Regions from separate parts of the Acidicapsa borealis genome, predicted to be linked through region 3. Evidence: predicted binding sites of a transcription regulator. Region 3 holds the regulator's gene; each other region holds the start of a gene.
What was found. Region 3 encodes LexA, which represses DNA repair genes until DNA is damaged. Its sites were predicted from a motif close to CANTTCGCTTTTTATTCGC; they were not measured.

Region 1: a site for LexA is predicted at 2,894-2,912, ahead of AC5S27_RS24560 (ImmA/IrrE family metallo-endopeptidase). Genes of this name have one in related genera too.
Region 2: a site for LexA is predicted at 2,214-2,232, ahead of recA (recombinase RecA). Genes of this name have one in related genera too.

Annotation. Positions count from the first base shown of each region.
Region 1 covers NZ_JCACNY010000001.1:6,027,015-6,031,443, forward strand. Annotated here, with positions in the region: gene AC5S27_RS24545 (tetratricopeptide repeat protein) at 1-423, shown strand, start outside; gene frr (ribosome recycling factor) at 552-1,139, shown strand; gene AC5S27_RS24555 (glycoside hydrolase family 27 protein) at 1,300-2,826, shown strand; gene AC5S27_RS24560 (ImmA/IrrE family metallo-endopeptidase) at 2,965-3,474, shown strand; gene AC5S27_RS24565 (hypothetical protein) at 3,464-3,841, shown strand; gene asnS (asparagine--tRNA ligase) at 4,010-4,429, opposite strand, start outside.
Region 2 covers NZ_JCACNY010000001.1:341,787-346,215, reverse strand. Annotated here, with positions in the region: gene AC5S27_RS01395 (ArnT family glycosyltransferase) at 1-361, shown strand, start outside; gene coaD (pantetheine-phosphate adenylyltransferase) at 404-889, opposite strand; gene recA (recombinase RecA) at 997-2,085, opposite strand; gene AC5S27_RS01380 (FG-GAP-like repeat-containing protein) at 2,298-4,429, opposite strand, start outside.
Region 3 covers NZ_JCACNY010000001.1:3,177,877-3,182,305, forward strand. Annotated here, with positions in the region: gene flgL (flagellar hook-associated protein FlgL) at 1-481, opposite strand, end outside; gene AC5S27_RS13080 (response regulator transcription factor) at 522-1,556, opposite strand; gene lexA (transcriptional repressor LexA) at 1,862-2,467, shown strand; gene trxA (thioredoxin) at 2,547-2,900, opposite strand; gene thrB (homoserine kinase) at 3,294-4,202, opposite strand; gene thrC (threonine synthase) at 4,205-4,429, opposite strand, start outside.

The DNA.
Region 1 (4,429 bases), 2.8 Mb from region 3:
GATTTTACTGAGGCGTTTGCATGGTGCCAGCGCGCTGCGCATAGCAAGTTGCCCTGGGCGCAATACAACGTGGGCCTGATGTATCGCAAGGGTGAGGGCGTGGCCCAGAGCGACGTTGAGGCGGCGAACTGGTATCGGCTGGCGGCTGAGCAGGGCTTTGCTGAGGCGCAGCAGAAGCTGGCTGATCTTTACTACCTTGGGCAGGGTGTCCCGGTGAGCTATGCGCAGGCTGCTGCTTGGTACCGGAAGGCAGCGGAGCAGGGGAATGCTGAGGCGCAGTTTCAGCTTGGTCACTTGTATGCTGTTGGGCGCGGGGTTGAGCAGGATTACGCGCTTTCGCGGCACTATATTCGTCAGGCGGCTGAGCAGGGCCACGGACAGGCGGTTCGTGAGTTGAAGCGGAGACAGTACCGCGATCCGTAATTCGGTGGCTCAGGAGTTCGCGATCCTTGGGTGAAAGCAGCATCCACGGTGGCGGGGTTTGTAGAATAGAATCTGGCAGTTGGGTTTTGATTGGTACGACGCGATACGACAAGATTGAGGATGGACACATGGCAGTTTCCTATATGGCGGGGATTCCGGTGCTGAAAGAGCTGCACAGCGATCTCAAGCGACGGATGGACAAGGCGGTTACGGATTTTCAGACACACCTGGTTTCGCTGCGGACTGGCCGGGCGAATGTGCAGCTGCTGGACCAGGTGCGAGTGGACTACTACGGAACGCCGACGGCGATTCCGCAACTGGCGCAGGTGACGACTCCTGAGGCTGGGATGCTGGTGATCCAGCCGTGGGACCCGAGCGTACTGAAGGAGATTGAGAAGGCGCTGCGTTCGCCGGAGCATGGTTTCAATCCGCAGAATGACGGGAAGCTGATCCGGGTGCCGATTCCTCCGATGACCGAGGAGCGGCGGCGCGATGTGGTGAAGCAGCTGAACAAGGAGCTGGAAGATCACAAGACGGCGCTGCGCAATATTCGCCGCGACGGCAACGACACGCTGAAGAAGCTGGTGAAGGACAAGGAGCTTGGACTGGACGAAGAAAAGCGCGCCCAGGACGAAGTGCAGGCGATGCTGAATGACGAGATCCGGCAGATGGAAGAGGCTGCCAAGCGCAAGGAAGTCGACATTATGTCGATCTAACTTGTCTATATCGCCACTCAAAGCCGTCCCTGTTCGGGGCGGCTTTTTCGTTTTGAGCGAAAAGACGAAAGTCTTGGCGGAGTTTCGGTCTTGTGCGGTGTGGTTGTAAAGGATTACATTTTGTGCGCGGCACACTTGGCTTGAAGGAAGGTCTCTAACTATGTCTCATCGCTCGTTGCGTCGATTTGCCTCGATGGCTGTCTTCACCGCTTCGCTTTCTCTTGGTCTTCTGGTGTCTTCCGCGCAGGCTGGAGCTCAGACTGTTGTCGGCAAGTGGGTGGCATATTCCGAGAAGCTGGATAACGGCGAGGCGAATCCATTCATTCTCACGCTCAAAGATGACGGCGGGGGGAACGTGAGTGGGACGCTGGAGGGGCTTGGTTTCTCGATTGATGTAAAGGGGACCGTGACCGGGAGCCACTTTGAGCTGGCGAATCCCTGGGAAAAGGATGAGAAGGCGTTCCTCGTTGGCGATGCTGCGAATGGTGAGCTGCACTTCAAGTTCTGGAGCCCTGAAGAGCGCGTTGCCAAGCCGTTTACGCCTGCAGATGCGATCAAGCTGCCGGCGTATATTGCTCCGCCTGCGATTCATCCGGTGCCGTACAACGGGCTGGCCAAGACCCCGCCGATGGGCTGGAACAGCTGGAACAAGTACCAGGGCAAGATCACGGACGCGATCGTTCGCCAGATGGCGGATGTGATGGTTTCGAGCGGGATGCGCGATGCGGGGTATGTCTACCTGAACATTGATGACACGTGGGAAGGCGAGCGGGACGCCAATGGCGTGTTACAGCCGAACCACAAGTTTCCTGACATGAAGGCGCTGGCGGACTATGTGCATTCGAAGGGGCTGAAGTTTGGCATCTACTCGTCGCCGGGGCCGCGCACTTGCGGCGGGTATCCGGGGAGCTATGGCCATGAGGAGATTGACGCCAAGACATGGGCTGGCTGGGGCATCGATTTTGTGAAGTACGACTGGTGCAGCGCGTCGAAGATCTACAAGGACGCCGATCTGCAAGCGATGTACCAGAAGATGGGCGCGGCGTTGCAGGCGAGTGGGCGGAAGATCGTCTACAGCCTTTGCGAATATGGGATGGGCGATGTGGGCAAATGGGGTCCTGCGGTTGGCGGCAACATGTGGCGGACAACCGGCGACATCAGCGACGAGTGGAAGAGCATGGAGAAGAACGGCTTTGGGCAGAATGACTGGGCGCAGTACGCGGCGCCGGGGCACTGGAACGATCCGGACATGCTGGAGATTGGCAACGGGCACATGACGGCGGACGAGTACCGGACGCATATGAGCCTTTGGGCGATTCTGGCTTCTCCGCTGCTGGCGGGGAACGATTTGACGGCGATGACTCCGGAGACGAAGTCGATTCTGTTGAACAAGGAGGCTATCGCTATTGACCAGGATTCGCTGGGCAAGCAGGGGACGCGGCTGTCGCAGAATGGGGATATCGATATCTGGACGCGTCCTTTGGCTGGTGGTGGGGTGGCTGTCGGGGTGTTCAATCGCGGTGGGTCGGAGGCTAAGGTTTCGTTGAAGGCTGCGGATTTGAAGCTGAAGGGGAACCCTAAGGCCCGGGATGTCTGGGCGCACTCCGATGTGGCGTTCAAGGGTGGGGCTTATGAGGCGAGCCTGCCTATGCATGGGGTGTTGTTGTTGAAGATTGCTGTTAAGTAGGCCCGAGCATCGATTTTCGCAATATACTGTGGAAAACATGGCCAAAGGGGTGTATGGTACTACTAAGAAATTCGCCAAATTTTCGCCTATCGGCGATTTTTGGATACATCGAAATCAAGTTCGAGGGTATTTTGCAATATGATAATCGCAACCCAAAAACCGAACTATCGGCTTGCTCAATCCAAGGCTTTGGATTTACTGGAACGTTCTGGCATAGTTGTGCCGCCTGTGAATCCAATTGATATTGCTGAACAAATTTTGAACGTTCCAGTCCGCTTCGCGACCTTTGATCCGAACGAAAGTAAACGTATATCAGGCTTTTATGACAGCGAAGATAATGCAATTGTAGTAAATCGGGAAGAGTTTCCGCTTCGGCAAACCTTTACGATTGCTCATGAGCTAGGACATAAGGTCTTACACGAAGAATGGGCTAGGTCTTCCGAATACCAAATTCTCTTGCGCAATCCTAAAGAGGAAAATCGAGATTTTCGCGAGAGAGAAGCCGACGCATTCGCAGCCAACCTCCTTATGCCTCGTTTCATGATGGACCAATATTACGAGGATCTGCCCCTCTCTGAAATGTCACGTCTTTTTGCAGTATCGGTCCCTGCGATCCAAGCTCGTTTGTCTTTTCTGTATGGCATCTGATCGCGATAAGGCAAAAAGTGCTATTCAAAAAACGGATTCTACCGATCCGGAGTTGAATGCTGCTCTCGCGGATGCAACAGATCTCCAGCACCGGATCACAGTTGAAAACAACCGGCACAAAGAAGCGATACACTCCGCAGAATTGGGATGGCTGGGACGCTGGCTAGGTGGCGAGAAAAATTCTCCTATCGTTGTAGCCGCGATAGTGGTGATAGCGGGGCTACTAGGTGCGTTTCTTGCTGGTTTGATGGCTTCTCGGAGCCAAGGTCCAGACTCAGCCGATTACTGGTCAAAAATGGTAGAGAGAAGCATTGCACTAGCACTAACTGCCCTATCTTTTATTTTCGGTCGCACCAGTAAACGGTAGCTTTTATAGATAGGATCTTATGGGATAACTAACTAACTTATTTATCTAGACGTTCGTGATCAAAGTCACCAACTTTACAATGCAGAAGCCGCTCTCACGAGCGACTTCGCGCCCGGGGGATACTGAAGTTAGTGTATGTCGATAGCTCTGCTTCGTCAACCGAGTTAGTTACGGGAAGATGCGGTTGAGGGTGCGGGCGAAGGGGATGGTTTCGCGGACGTGGTCGAGGCCGCAGATCCAGGCTACGGCGCGTTCGATGCCCATGCCAAAGCCGCTGTGCGGAACGCTGCCGTAGCGGCGCAGGTCGAGGTACCACTGGAAGGCTTCGAGGGGCAGGTTGTGGTCTTCGATGCGCTGCTTGAGCAGGTCGTAGCTGTCCACGCGCTGGCTGCCGCCGATGATTTCGCCGTAGCCTTCGGGGGCGAGGACGTCGACGCAGAGGGCGAAGGTGGGGTCCACGGGGTCGGGCTGCATGTAGAAGGCTTTTACAGCTGCAGGGTAGCGGTGGACCATGACGGGCTTGTCAAATTGTTTCGTCAGCCAGGTCTCGTCGGGGGAGCCGAAGTCGTTGCCGTACTCGAAGGGATG
Region 2 (4,429 bases), 2.8 Mb from region 3:
TCTTTACAGCCTGCGTCAATACCAATACAGCGACGCAGCCGCAAGCATCCGCAACATCATCCGCAGCGACGCACACCAGAAGCCGCTCATGCTCGGCGTCAGCGGCAGCCAGCTATCGCTGATGACCGGAATTCCCTCCATCAACGACGCCTACGGCAGCGACGACCTTTCCACAAAAGTTTCGCGTTATCAACCAGGTTGGTATGTCGCCTGGAACGGCATCGGCGACGACATCCACACAGCGCTGCCGACCTGCAGCTTCGAACCTGTCGCCAGCTACCACATCTTCGACGATGACGACCGCAATGAGCTGATCCTCTACCGAATGGTTCGGTGCAGTCTGAGATCCGCTGCACCATAGAGAACGAAGGTGCGATTCGAAATTGCGGTGGTGAATCGGCTTTCAGGCCTTGCCCATGCGGCCCATTAGCCGCTTGGCAACATTGGTAGGCACCAGTCCATCGACCTTGCCTCCGAAGCTCACCACTTCCTTCACCAGCCGCGAACTGACGAAGGAATAACGCCCGGCAGGCTGCAGAAAGACCGTCTCGATCTCCGGCGCAAGACGCCTGTTCATGAGCGCCATCTGGAATTCGTACTCGTAGTCGGTGATCGCCCGAATGCCGCGCAGCACTGCCGTTGCACCATTCTGCCGGGCAAAGTCAACCATCAGCCCTTCGAAGGTCGCAACTGAGACGTTGCCCAACTGCCGTGTCGACTCCTTCAGCATCTCCACGCGCTCTTCCACAGTGAACAAAGGATTCTTCACCGGGTTGTTCAGGATGGCAACTGTCAGGTGCTCGAAAAGCTTGGCGCCGCGTGCAATGAGGTCGAGGTGCCCATTGGTGGGCGGATCGAAAGTACCGGGATAGATTGCTTTCACGCCCATGCGTTTGCATCCTAATCGTCTATAGACAACTCAACGAATTCTAGCAGGCAGAAAAAAGGTGGCTTACCAGAGGAAGCCGCCTTCTCTTCGACGTGATTTGAATCGGGTTAGCGCTTGCCGCGAACCACCTGCTGAGCGACGGCAGGGCCGTCCGCCGGCACATCTGGCACTTCGGCGGAAAGAGACTTCAGGTTTGCTGCGCCGATACCGAGCTTCTGACGAACCTGCGCATCCAGCTTCGCAAAAATCTCAGGGTTCGCTTTCAGGAAACCGCGGACGTTTTCGCGGCCCTGGCCGATACGCTCGCCGTCGTAGCTGTACCACGCGCCGGACTTCTCGACGATATTATTCAGCACTGCCAGGTCGAGCACGTCGCCTTCGCGGGAGATGCCTTCGCCGTAGAGGATGTCGAACTCGGCCTCGCGGAAGGGCGCCGCTACCTTGTTCTTGACGATCTTGATCTTGGTGCGCGAACCAGTGACGACATCGCCCTCCTTCACGGCGGCGATGCGGCGGATATCGATGCGGACCGAGGCGTAGAACTTCAAAGCGCGGCCGCCCGTTGTCGTTTCAGGGTTGCCGAACATGACGCCAATCTTCTCTCGAATCTGGTTGATGAAGATGAGTGACGTACGCGACTTCGAGACGGTGCCGGTGAGTTTGCGCAGCGCTTGCGACATCAGCCTGGCCTGCAGGCCCATGTGGGAATCACCCATTTCGCCGTCTAGTTCTGCCTTGGGGACGAGAGCTGCGACCGAGTCAACCACCAGCACATCGATGGCTCCGGAGCGCACCAGCGCTTCGGTGATTTCGAGGGCTTGCTCGCCGTAATCCGGCTGCGAGATGAGCAGGTTGTCGGTATCGACGCCGAGTTTGCGGGCGTAGATGGGGTCGAGCGCGTGCTCGGCATCCACAAAGGCCGCCAGACCGCCGGCCTTCTGGGCCTCGGCGATGATCTGGAGGGTGATGGTCGTCTTACCGGAAGACTCAGGCCCGAAGATTTCGATCACGCGGCCGCGCGGCACGCCGCCCACACCCAATGCCGCGTCGAAACTGATGGAACCCGTTGAGATCACCGAGATGGGAACGATGGCTTCTTTGGCTCCGAGACGCATGATGGAGCCTTTGCCGAACTGTTTTTCGATCTGTGAAAGTGCGCTTTCTACTGCCTTGGAACGGTCTTCGGCGTAACCCATCGGTTCAGTCTCCTGTCGCGCTCATGACTTTTCGAGCCCTGTATTCCGCTTGCGGTTCAAGGCCGGGAAAGACTCAAACATGAAACGCGTATTCGATGGAATTGTAGCAGGAAAGACACTGCACTTCATAGAAGAAAAGGCGAAAGTTCAGGCGTCCGGATTTTTCCCTGACAGCATTGAATCCTCGCCGCTCCGTACTGTCCAGGGATGGTTTACTGCACGGTCAACGTCACGTTGCCTGTGGAGCTCGAGCTTCCCGAAGTGCCCGTAACGGTGATGGTGTAGGTCCCCGCTGTCGTTCCAGGCACGATGACGGTGGGGCATGCTTTGCTGCGGCTGCCGCCGCAGGCAGTGATCGCACTTGTCAAACCCACAAGGAGCAGCAACACGCCCAGCAGCCTCCTCCTCGCAGATCGGTGAGCGGGAATGCCAAAGAGTAGGAGGGCAGCGAGAGCCAGGCCGCCGGCGGGATACCACGGAGTGCGCGGCGGCGCGGTTGCCGAAGCTGTACAGGGGGGACTAGAGGCTGCGGTGGTGGTGATCGTCAGGGTCGCTGTTCCGTTCGCTGCTCCGCTGATGGCGACCGGACTGGTCGAGCCGAAGCTGAACGTTGGCGGGTGCGCGGCTCCCGTGGGACCTGAAGCGAGTGCTGCGGTCAAAGCGACGCTGCCGGTAAATCCGCCGGCAGGCGTAATCGTGATCGTCGATGTGTTCCCGGTCGTGGCCCCTGCGGTCACTGTGACTGCCGATCCACTTACCGAAAACGTTGGGTTGTTTACCGTCACCTGCGCAGTTGCGGTGGAAGAGAGATAGATCGCATCACCGGAATAGCTGGCTGTGAGGGTGTTGGCACCAACCGCCAACGATCCCGCCGGGATAGTGATCGTGGCGATGCCCCCGGCAAGGGTCACAGGCGAAGAGGTATATGTGCCACCGGGCAAGCTGGTGACGGTCACGGTTCCTGTCGGGCTCGGCTGTCCGGTGACTCCGGTGAGGGTGGCGGTTACGGTCAATGGCTGGGCCACGGTGATTGCCGATGCCGACAACGAGAGGCTCGCCTGGGATGCGCTCTTTGCCGTCACCGTCACTGACGCATGCGCTGTAGCCGCGAGATAGTTGGTATCGCCGGAGTAGGAAGCAGTCAGGGCGTTCGCCCCGGCCGCCAAGGTTCCGGCCGGGATGCTGATGGCAACGCTGCCGGCGGTGAGTTTGACTGCTCCGGAGGTATAGCTGCTGCTGGTAAGGATAACGGTCCCTGTCGGGACGGGATTTGCTCCCCCATCCGTCACAGATACCGTCACAGTCAGCGCCTGCCCTACTGTAATGCTTGATTCTGAGAGGTTGATGCTGGCGGTGGGCGTGCCTTGCTGGGCCGTCAGCCCTTCTCCTCCGGTCGCCACAATGGGAGCATAGAGCGAATCGCCGGGGTAGCTGGCCTGGATGAAATGCGTTCCCGAGCCGACCGGCGAGATGCCTGCAGCGGTGGCCGTGGAAGTGAGGACGATCTGGGTATTCGAGTCCGCCAGGGAGCCTGAAGCTTGTAGCTGGATGATATCGGGAAGGCCGTCGCCGTCGATATCGGCTGCCACCATGGTGCTGCCGGAGTAAATAATCGTCGCGGGTTTGGCGGCTGACCGCTTGGGAACGCCGAAGTCATTGAGGGCGAAGGTACCGTCTCCCTGATTGAGGAAGATGGTAAAGCCGTGGTCAAAGAATTCAGCGGAGTCACGCGCTTCCGCCACATCCGGGAGACCATCGCCATTGTAATCTCCGACAACATAGGCGTAGGGCGGTTCCCCCTGGAAAGGCGGACTGTAGGAGGGGAAAGTGCCGTCTCCATTGCCGTAAAGAACGTTGCCAATCGTACTGTAGGTCTGGTCGAAGTATCCGACCAGGACGTCGAGATTGCCGTCTCCGTTGAAATCGGCCACGGCAAGGGGACCACTTCCCGTAAATCCAGACGCGGTGATGGAAGGGGTGAACGTTCCGTCGCCTTTCCCGGCGAGGAAGAAGACATTTTCGGTTGTGCTATCCACCCCGATCAGATCCGGGATGCCGTCATTGTTGAAGTCGCCCACGGCGATGGAAGAGGGCGCTGGGGTGGGGGAAGTTGTCGGAGCTGCTGGAGCGAAGGACCCGTCTCCCTTGCCCCGAAAGACTACGATCTGGTTCTGGCTGATCAGGGCCAGATCTTCGTAGCCATCCTGATTAAAGTCGCCCGCCACGATCGAACCCACGGGTTGCGCTGAAACGATTCCGAAGCTGCCGGGGGTAAAGGTTCCGTCCCCGACGCCGAGCAGGATTTCGATGGAATTGGTCGAGGAGACAGAGACAACCAAATCGG
Region 3 (4,429 bases):
TGTCGCCGTTATAGGTCACTGTGGCCGGTGTCGTAGTGTTATCAATGGTGAACGGCGGCGCCGCCGTCTGGCTGCCGCCGAAGATGTATTGCCCCTGATAGTTGGTGTTGGCCAGCGACAGAACTTCGTCCCGCAGTCCCGCAATCTCGCTCGATATCGACTTCAAATCACTGGAGCTAAGCGTCCCGTTGTTGGCCTGCGTAGCCAGCGCGATGGCCTGATTCAACTGGTCCACGACGCTTCCCAACGCGGAATCCGTAACTTGCAGATGTCCCTGCGTCAGGCTCGTTGTCTGAGTAAACGAGTCGTCACGCTGGATCTGATTCAAAAGCTGCACATTCTGAGCCGCCGCCACAGGATCCTGCCCGATAGACGTTACCCGGACGCCGCTCGACAATTCCTCGGTCAACTGCTGCTGAGTCACCTGCGTCCGATCCAAGGGACCAGCCAGATTCACCACAAAAAACGGGTCCACGCGCATAGAATTTCCTCTTCCGGCGAAGATTAGGGCTTCGTCGCAGTCATGCCACTGAGGTTTCGACGCCTAGGTTCAGAGCCGATGCGTAAATGCTGTTGAGGATCGTAAACACCTGAGAAGCAGCCTGATACGAGCGCTGAAACTCCTGTAGATTGCTCGCTTCCTCATTCAGGCTAACCGCCGATAGCGAGTCGCGCTGCGTCTGCAACTGGCTGACTGAGGCCGTCAGAGCCGTGTTCTGAATGGTCGTCTCAGAGACAGTAGCGCCTAGTGTGCTGACTAGGTTGGAGTAAAAGTCGGAGGGCGTCTGACCGTTAATGATCGCCTGGGTGGCAAGGCTCGCAGCAGTAACAGAGTTTGTATTGTCACCCGTTCCCTGCCCTAGCGCAGCCGCGGAAATCTTGTTTGGATCGTTCATAACCACTTGCATACTTAACGCGCTGCCCGCAACCTGTGTGGGAGCACTGAAAATATCTCCGGCATTGCCGTTATCTCCAACCAGATCCGTCCCAGCGTTGTTGGTGGTCTGCGCCGGCTCCATGTTCCAGACAGCATCCAAAAGCTCGACCCGTGAAATGCACTGACCGCGATGTAGAACCAGATGCTCCAGCAGGGCAAACTCCTTGTTCGTGAGTGAAACCAGCTCTCCCGCCCGTCGAACGGTGTGGTCCAGCCGGTCAAGTTCGAGATCTGCAACACGCAGCATCAATTTCGCCTCTCTCTTGCGGCGTAATAAGGCGCGGCACCTCGCCCGCAACTCATGCAGGCTGAAGGGTTTGATCATCAGGTCGTCGGCGCCTAGATCCAGGCAACGGATGCGGGTGTTGACCTCCTGTCTTCCGGTCAGGATCAGCACCGGCGACTGCGCGTCGACTGAGCGCATTTCGGCTAATGCTTGTTCGCCGTCCTTCACTGGAAGATTCAGGTCCAGGATGGTCAGGTCAGGCAGCTCAGCCCGAAATACCTCCACAGCTTCGGCACCATCCATGGCGCAGCGCACGCGGTGCCCCTCCGCTTCCAGTCCACGTGTGAGAAACATGGCCAGCGCCCGATCGTCTTCCGCGATTAGTAGCCTCATAGCTCTCTTCCCTCGGTAGGTGCCTCATGTACTTAAAGCTTGCTGAAACGGCGAATCCGGGTGTCGTGAATCAACGTTCCCGCTTAAAGCGTTCCAACTCAAGACAAATGTGAAGAGAAGAAAGAGGATCTTCCGAGATTGGGATTCCCTTACAAAATTTCCCAAAAGAGATGGAGAGTGCCCTCTTCGCTAGTCAGGGCCATTGGAGGGGCAAACAATTTAGCCAACTCACTATTGTGCGGGGAGGAGAACGGAGAGCGAAAATAATTCTGGCAATTTCGCTTTTCATTCGCTAGAATGCGCGCATGGCTGTCACTCGAAGACAAAAAGAGGTTCTCGACTTCCTGGAGTCGTTCGTTAACCGCAACGGCTATTCACCCTCCTTTGAAGAGATTGCGCGAGGACTGGAATTGAAGTCCCTTGCGACCGTTCACAAGCACATCACCAATCTCGAAAAGAAGGGTCTGCTCGACCGCGTCCACAACCGCAGCCGGTCGATCGACGTGGTGCCGGTCGGCACACGTACACGCACCAGCGAGCGCCTTCCCATGATGGGCCGGATCGCTGCCGGTCTGCCAGTCGAGGCCGCCGAAAACGTGGAAAGCATCTCCCTGCATGACGTTGTCGGCAACAAAGACGTCTTTGCACTGGAAGTGCGTGGGGATTCGATGCGGGATGAGCACATCATCAGTGGAGACTACGTGCTGGTTGAGCGTACCAGGACGGCTCGCCAGGGGGAGATCGTAGTGGCGTTGGTTCGCGGATCAGAAACCACTCTGAAACGCTTTTACCTGGAGGGTGGCCAAGTGCGGCTGCAGCCGGCCAATCTGGAAATGGATCCTATCTTCGTCCCCGCAGCGCAGGTAGCCATCCAGGGCCGCGTGCTAGGCGTATTGCGCCGATACCGCTAGCGGTATCGCCTGATGCAAGACAAAAAGCGGCCCGGCAGGAGTGCCGGACCGCTTTGATTTTTAATGTCGGCGGCGCCCGTCAGTTGACAGCAGCAGGAGACAGCGCCAATACACGATTGATCTTCTCTTCGATCACTTCGCGAGGCACATAGCCCACGATCTGGTCAGCCACTTTACCACCCTTGAAGATCAAGAGAGCCGGGATTCCGCGGATTCCGTACCGGGAAGGTGTAGCGCCATTTTGATCGACGTTGACTTTTGCAACTTTAATCTTGCCCGCGTAGGACGCAGCAATATCGTCGACGATCGGGGCAATGGCCTTACAGGGACCGCACCATACTGCCCAGAAATCGACCAATACGGGCTGCTCCGACTGGAGCACGTCCTGATCGAAGGTTGCATCACTTACTTCAAATACTCCGGTTCCTGCCATGTGTCTCCTCGCGATTCCGACGTTTTGAGATACCTTCTACGCCAGTCTAACCGCACTTGCCACTCCATAAGATGCAAAACCTGGAAGGAAGTCGCAAAGTAGGAAACGCAAGTCGTCTTCCCGTCGCCGAAAGGGAAGAATTCAACGAAATTGCACAGACATGAAAAAGCGCCCGGATCCCATAAAGGAATCTCGGGCGCTAGAGCAGCCCTCCCCCAGAACTGCCCACACGGTGAATCTAGGTTTTCGTCCAGGGAAATGCAAGAAATCTTAGGTAATGCAAAAAGTAATCCCCAAAGAGTCGGCCTTAGCTCCGAGTTTGGCCGTGAAGTTTGCACCAAAGTTTGAAACTTGATGTGTAAGGCGCAGTTAAGTGCTTGTGCAATTGAATGTTTACCGTTCCTGAACTGCTGCAGCGCCCTCTGTCGCAAAAGGGACCACGAGGACCTCCGCTGTCTCCCGTCCAGCTAACGAGGAATGAACTGCCGAAGTTGCCTCATCTGCCGCGGCCTCTGACGCAAGTACCAACAAGACCGACGGACCAGCTCCGCTCAGGGCCACTCCAAGAATTCCGTGATTGCCTGCCAAGGGTAGAAGGAGGGGAAGGAGCGGGCAAATCTCGGCGCGATACGGCTGATGAATCCGGTCAGCCATCGCCGGTCGCAAGAGGTCCCCCCGGCCATGGGCGAAGGCCAGGCCGAGCAGCGATGCAGCCTGGATATTTGCCACGGCGTCCGCTCGGGAATATTCCTTAGGAAGCACTGCGCGGGCTTTGCTGGTTGCCAGAGGATTGGCTGGAATCACGACCATCGCTCGCCAATCGGCAGGAGCATCGACGCGCGCAACATGAATCTGGTCGCCCTCGATCGCTGCAACCACCATCCCACCCAACCAGCAGGCCGCCGCATTGTCTGGATGCCCTTCGAGCTTGCAAGCTTCAGCGAGAATGCGCTCGTTTGACCAATCAAGTTCACCGAAGTGGTTCGCCATCGCCACAGCCGCCAGAATCCCGGCCGCAGAAGAACCACAACCCATTCCAAGAGGGATCTGGTTCACCATGCGGACCGTCAACGGCGAAACAGCACGGCCTTCGCGCTTAAGAATGGAGCTATATGTCTGGAGAATCAGGTTGTCTTCAAGCCTTGAACATAGCTCCGAATTTCTTCCCGAAGCGAGGATCGAGAACTCTGAGGCAACTTCCGCCTCGATTTCGAGATAGAAACCCATGGCGACAGCAGCGGTGTCGAAAGCTGCTCCCAGGTTGGCAGAAGTAGCAGGCAGGCGAAGTCGAAAGGCGTTCACAGCTAGACCCACCTGCTTTGTATTTCCGCCAGAGCCCTCAGCACCGCGTCCGGCGATGCCTCGACCTCTACGGCATTGCGGCGCAGCGCGGCAATCTCCTGCGCTTGGGCCGCAGCTTCTTGCGGCTGCAGCAGTGTGCCGCGATGGAAATCGATGGTATAGTCGGCGTCCTTGAGCGTGTGCCCTGTCAGCAACAGAACGACGGTGTCGGAAGGAGCCACATCGCC